2 regions of the Lacticaseibacillus sp. 30 genome follow, and region 2 is predicted to be linked to the other one. Evidence: riboswitches for the same ligand, from Rfam matches in the RefSeq annotation. Region 2 holds a riboswitch; the other holds the start of a gene.
What was found. A riboswitch is a leader RNA that binds a small molecule or an ion and turns the genes downstream of it on or off. The one in region 2 is predicted to bind lysine.

Region 1: linked by a shared signal. The riboswitch ahead of lysA (diaminopimelate decarboxylase) and the one ahead of ACWPAB_RS05295 (ABC transporter permease subunit) in region 2 are both predicted to bind lysine.

Annotation. Positions count from the first base shown of each region.
Region 1 is NZ_JBSOQX010000032.1:4,914-8,332, forward strand. Features, by position in the region: gene ACWPAB_RS14060 (aspartate kinase) at 1-953, opposite strand, end outside; lysine riboswitch at 1,389-1,568, shown strand; gene lysA (diaminopimelate decarboxylase) at 1,667-3,013, shown strand; gene dapD (2,3,4,5-tetrahydropyridine-2,6-dicarboxylate N-acetyltransferase) at 3,024-3,419, shown strand, end outside.
Region 2 is NZ_JBSOQX010000005.1:143,802-147,220, reverse strand. Features, by position in the region: gene ACWPAB_RS05295 (ABC transporter permease subunit) at 1-1,411, opposite strand, end outside; lysine riboswitch at 1,515-1,687, opposite strand; gene ACWPAB_RS05290 (helix-turn-helix domain-containing protein) at 2,115-2,990, shown strand; gene ACWPAB_RS05285 (helix-turn-helix domain-containing protein) at 2,987-3,419, shown strand, end outside.

The DNA.
Region 1 (3,419 bases), on a different contig from region 2:
AACAGATATCGATGCAGGTAGATCGCCCCAAAATGTTGGGAACTTACAATCCCGGTAATGGCATGCTTCGGGACAAAATGCTGTTCTGGGACGATCATTGTCCCTGGAGCAGCAGGATGATTGGTATTTTTAAGATTAATCGGTACCTGCCCAGCAATCGCTGGCAGAATCGCTTCATCATGAAAAACACCAAAGCCGCCATAAGACAGCTCTCGCATTTCCCGATAGGTCATTTCACGAATCATTTGCGGATTCGCCACCACCCGTGGGTCAGCAGCCGCTACGCCATCGACATCGGTAAAGTTTTCATATAAGTCGGCATGAAAACCGTTAGCCAAAATCGCTCCCGTGATATCAGAGCCACCACGAGAAAAGGTGGCAATATCGTCATTGCTGGTATAGCCATAAAATCCCGGTACAACCAAAACCCCGATTGGTCGTCGAAATGTAGCGAGGTTGCGATAGGTTTCACGTGAAACTTCGGCATCATTGGGATGATCTGTGACCACAATTCCTAACGACTTCGGTTCGCCATAGGTGGCTTCAATCCCCTCATGATTCAACACTGCGGTCATTAAAAACGCGTTCAACTTTTCACCGCGCGCCTTAAAGCCTGCCATTAAATAATCATTGTTCTTGAAAGTCAACTTTGGTAACTGGTCTAGCTCTTCTTCAATCGCGGCCATGATCGATGCTTCGAGCTCAAAATCATCGGCGATTGCCTGATATCGAGCAACGATTTCTGCAACAATGGCAGCCACAGCTTCATGCCGCATCACTGCCTGTGCATACTGAATCAATAAATCGGTCACCTTGGTGTCTCCCGGGTGCCGTTTACCTGGCGCACTCGTCACGATCACCTGCCGAGCTGGGTTAGCCTTCATGATCGCCACGACCTTGGCGAATTGTGAACCATTTGCTAGCGATGAACCGCCAAATTTTACGACACGCACGATAAACTGCCTCCTAGACGTCACGACAAATGAGAACTTTGTCATTTTATCCTGTACTTTAACAGACTCTCCCAGAAACACAAGCCCCAGCATGTCGCTAACATGACACGTTTTCGGGTTACTGCATAGAGACAATGTTTTTAAATTTGTTTTTAATGACCTGAGTTCACAGTCACCAGTCTCTGTCACCGCAGGGCCAGCTCGGACTATCGGACAAATGCCAACTATAGGAGAACTAAAAGCCTCGAAGACAGACCTATCTCACTTAAAGCGCGCGAACAGGCCCAGAAGCCTGCACATAAGGACCTCAAGCCTCACTGGCCAAGACCCAGCCATTGAGGCTTGAGGCCGCTTATGCTCCGGTTTCTAAGCGGGCCTGTTCGCGCGCTCTCATTATTTATTTGACGTCCACGTCTTTTTATTATAGGCTGGTGACAAACAGATAGAGGTTGCAACCAACATGAGTAGCTTGATCGAGCGGGATCCTTCGTGATGACATCAAGCCAAAGGGGCGGTTGCCGAAATGGGCGCGCCGGGATCGGCAAGCCTGTTGGGCCAGGATTGAATAAGTCCTGTACTGTCGCTTAGAAACCTAAGCGGGGCGCTATCATTCAAGTAGATTGCAAGTTGGGATCTTTTTGTTTGACGCGTGGCCAAACAAAAGGATCCCTTTTCGTTTGCCATCGCCCTGCCAAATTCGGGAGGATGAACTTATGAATTTTGCCACAAATCATGAAGGCCAATTAACCATCGGCGGGGTCGCTGCCAGCCAGTTGGCCCGAACATTTCAAACCCCACTTTATGTGTACGATGTTGGCGCCATTCGCCAGCAAATTCGCGCATTTAAACGGGTTTTTGAAGAAGCAGATGTGTCATATGCCGTGAGTTACGCCTCCAAAGCCTTCGCGACCATTGCGATGTACGAAGTCGCCAAGTCAGAAGGCGCGCACGTTGACGTGGTGTCCGGCGGTGAACTTTACACCGCTCAGGCAGCCGATTTTCCAATGGCGGCGGTCAGTTTTCATGGCAACAACAAAAGCAAAGCTGAACTGACACAAGCATTGGATGCCGGGGTTGGCACCATCATTGTGGACAATTTTCACGAACTGGATCTCCTTGATGACCTTTTAGGTGCCACCGTTGGTCAACAGGACGTTTTAATCCGCGTTGCCCCTGGTATCAGCGCGCACACGCATGCCTATGACCAGACAGGCCAAACCGACAGTAAATTCGGTTTCGATCTCGCTAGTGGTCAAGCAGATGAAGCCGCCAAGCGCATTTTAGCCGACGATCATCTCAACCTGCTTGGCATCCACGCCCACATTGGCTCCCAGATCTTTGAAGTAGCAGGTTTCGAAGCCGTTACCCAAAAGCTGCTGCATGTCCTTAATAACTGGCATCAGCAATTCGGCTTCATCCCCAAAGTCCTGAACGTTGGCGGCGGCTTCGGCATTGCTTATACCAAGCAAGACGATCCGCTGCCACCAGAAGCCTTTGTTAAGGCAATTCTGGCAACCTTGAAATCACAAAGTCAAACGCTTAACTGGCCGTTGCCAGCCATCTGGATTGAACCCGGTCGTTCGATTGTCGGGCCAGCTGGCTATAGTCTCTATACCGTCGGCAGCCGTAAAGATGTCCCGGGATTGCGGCCATACGTTGCCGTTGACGGTGGCATGGGCGACAATATTCGTCCTGCCTTGTATCAAGCAACCTACACGGCCGTTTTAGCTGACCAGCCAAATGCTGCGCCAGCTGAACATGTCCACTTGGTCGGCAAGTATTGCGAATCCGGCGATATTTTGATCGATGATGCACCGCTGCCCACAACCACACCAGGCGATGTCGTTGTTGTTTTTGACACTGGCGCATACGGCTACTCAATGGCATCCAACTACAATCGCAATCCGCGACCCGCCGTTGTTTTCGTGGAAAATGGCCAAGCCCAGTTGGTCGTGACCCGCGAAACCGATGCTGATCTCATTAAAAATGACTTACATTACGCCGCACCAACTGAGCAGCCTGCTCCAGCTCAAACCGACGCCACTGCCGCAACCAAATAGGAGGCCGATTATGGCACAGTTAGATACTCAAAAAATTATTTCCACCATCGCTAATAGCAAAAAAACCACCCCAGTTAAGGTTTATCTCAAGGGCAAACTAAGCGAGCTGCATTTCCCCAAAAGCGTTCATGCTTTCATCGGTAAACATACCGGCACCGTGATTGGCGACTGGGCAGAAATTAAACCCATTTTGAAAAAAGCCAAGTTAGATGACTATTATGTTGAAACCGCCGGCCGCAACACCGGGGTTCCATTGCTGGATATCAAGGCGGCTAATGCGCGCATTGAACCTGGCGCCATTATTCGTGATCAGGTGCTCATTGGCGACAATGCGGTGATCATGATGGGCGCGATTATCAACATTGGTGCAGAAATCGGTGCTGGCACCATGATTGACATGGGAGCG
Region 2 (3,419 bases):
CACCACTGAAGAACAATTCGGAGACAGAGATAACGGACAGAACGGACGTATCCTTGATGTTGACAATAAATTCGTTGGTCACAGCTGGCAGTGAGTTGCGCACGGCTTGAGGCAAAATGACCTTCATCATGGTTTGCAGATGGGTCATTCCCAGAGCGTTGGCAGCCTCGAATTGACCTTCGTCAACCGAGATAATCCCACCACGGATAATTTCGGAAATATAGGCCCCAGTGTTGATCGAAACAATCAATAAGGCAGCGGTGGTCCGGTCCATGTTCAAATGCCAAGCTTGTGCGGCACCATAATATAGGACCGCGGCCTGAACAATCATTGGCGTGCCACGGAAAACTTCGATGTACAACGACAGCAGCCAGTTGATCACGGCGCGTAAGCCGCGCTGACCGAGTTTTTTCGGCTTAGGAGTTGTCCGGATAATCCCGACTAACAACCCGATGATAAAGCCGACGATTGTCCCAACAAGGGAAATCAGTAAGGTCATGCCTGTCCCGCGTAACAGCATTGGACCATATTGCTTCATAATCGCGATGAACCAGTTGCCATTGCTCTCAGTTGATGGCTGGTTATCGACAGCTTCATTCATCAGCTGTGCTCGTTCTTTACTTGAAATTGTGGCAAGTAGTTCATTGATCTTTGCTTTATTCGGATCATTCTTGCGCAAGCCAATCGCCAGATTCGTGTCACTGGCATCGGTTTTAAAACCCTGACCTTTTGCAAAATGGATATACATCAAGTTAGGATTAGCACGTTCTGCCGTGATCCCTTCAGGCACTTCGGAAACGTAACCATCAATGGTTCCGGATTCCAAGGCCACACGCATAGCCGGAAAATCGTTCATAGCCGGTTCCTTGACGACACCCTTGATTTGATTGATCGCCTGATAATGATAGGTGCTGAGCTGCGCGGTGATTTTAGCACCCTTAAAATCCGCAATGCTCTTGGCTTTGGCATACTTGCTGTCTTTGCGAACAACCATCGTCAAGTTGGAGATGTAGTAGGGATTACTGAAATCGATGGTCTTGCGACGATCAGGTGTCGGTGACATGCCGGCGATGATGGCATCGATTTTGCCTGAAGTTAGAGCTGGTGGCAATCCGTCCCAAGATGTTTTGACGACGACTACCTTTTTGTGTAAGGCTTTGGCAACCTTACGTGCAATCTGCACATCGTAGCCGTTAGCGTATTCCTGACTACCTTGAATCTTGACGGCGTTGTTAGCGCTGGTGGTTTGCGTCCAGTTGAACGGCGCATAGCCAGCCTCCATGCCGACTTTAAACGTGCCGCTATCACTAGCAGCATTGACCGGGGTGGCAGCAAAACTGCCTAGTAAGAGGCTCAAGGCGAAGCCCAGCACGCCTAAACGTGCAACCCAATGCTTTTTCATAACTGACATTTCTCCCTTCTTGTAGTGGGAAATAGAGCTGGAAACAAAAAATCGACCTTATTGTGTTGTGATACCGCAATAAAGGTCGATTCCATCGATTTTAGTCATAAACCAGAATCATAGCGCCCCGAAGCGAGTGCTTCGACAGTCCATGGGTTATGCACCCATGGCCCAATGCGCACGATCCGAATATCGTGCAACATTTCGGCGGTGGCACTTACAACTGGTTCAACATGATACGGCACTCCCCAGTTTTCGTTGCCCACCGCAACCTCTATTTCTTGGTGGTGTATTTAAATGTCAAAATTGAGTTTAGCGGAGTCAGGGATGGATGTCAATTTATAATGGCAGCGCGTGAGCAAGTACAGTTTCTACGTCTGCTCACACGTTTTAGATGGCACAGTAGAAGGATTCGCTCTTCTGATGCTTGTTGGGCAGGCTTCGATAGTCTGAACTGGTTTTGTGAAAATTCGGAGTAGCGATCGCCAAGGCTAAGGCGCTGGTATGGCGGCGTCCATTGAATTTTCGCTACTGCCTGATGTCTATCAGAAAAATGCGTAAAAAATTCTTGGGACTAGCAACCCATGTTTAGGCAGCGTTTAAAAACAAAAATATTCAAATTTGAGGTGCAATAAGTAGTAAGATATTTTGAAAAAATGGCAAAACGTGTTAAGTTTGTCTAATAAAGTTCTCATAAAAGGGTCGGGTGCTGATGCCAGAAGAACATGTCAAAATCGGGGCATATTTGCGGGCTTTACGTCTCGAGGAAAATGATTCATTAGAAGAAATTGCAGCTGGGATTACGACAGCTGCAACTTTGTCGCGGTTTGAACGTGGGGAGACGCAACTGAGTGCGGCAGTTGTTTTAAAATTATTAACACGGTTTGATCAAGACGTTGAATCCATTCAACAAGGATACCGCGCCTTGAATCAGGATAACTTTTTCCAGCAGGTGAACCGGGCGACTGTTGCTGGGAAACCGGCGCTACTGGCATTGGCTAAGCGACAGTATCGGTTATGGCGGGAAACGGGGCTTATTTTTTACCGACTTAATCAGATTAACATCATGGCGCACAACGGGTTCAGTGACCCGAGTTTTCAAACAACACCAGCCATGAAGACTGACGTTATGCGTTACTTAAAACGAATTAAGCACTGGGGACTTTATGAGCTGGATCTTTTTGCGGCGACGTTGGTGCTTTTCGACAGTAAACAGTTGGTTAGTTTAGTGGCAGGGATGTTACTGGATATGCCAAAAACCGAGAGTCACCGGACGCGCGATCAATATTTGTGGGCGATTCTCACGAATAGCATTGCGTTACTGATCCATCGGCGTGAGTTTAGTGAAGCAGTTCGCTTGCTAACCATTGCGACCAGTATGCCAGTGCCGCCGGATGATCTCTATTCCCGATTGATGCTTCGGTATCAGCAGCAATTATTGGTGTACCATCGCGGTAAGCATCGAGCAGCAACGGCAGCGGTTGAGCAACTGTTAGCCAGTTTGCGGTTATTAGAGTCACCATTTTTTGCTCAATTGTTAACAACTAGTTGGCAGCGGTTTCTTAAGGAGGAGGGGGCTGCGAGATGACGATTGGTAGACAATTTAAGTTATTACGTAGGGAACGAGGACTGACTTTAAAAATGGCAGCGCATGGCATTTTATCGGTGTCAAGTTTGTCAAAGTTTGAAAATGGTACCTCACAGTTAGCTGCTGATCGTTTCTTTTTGTTGTTGGATCAGTTGAATTTAGATTGGGATGTGTTTGCAAAACCTCGTTCTAGGGATAAGCAACCTTTTTTACAACGTTATTTGGCGGCTGCGCGTCACGCTGACGTTCAGGAATTGGCCAGCATTTTACGTCAATTGCCACTCGCCAATGTTAATCAACGCCTGTTGTTGCATTTGACCTTACATAATGACGCGCCGGAACGCTTTTCAATTTTACCGCATGAGCAATCACAAGCGCAGTCATTGCTGATGACGACGGCTGACTGGTCGTTACTATTACGACTGATTG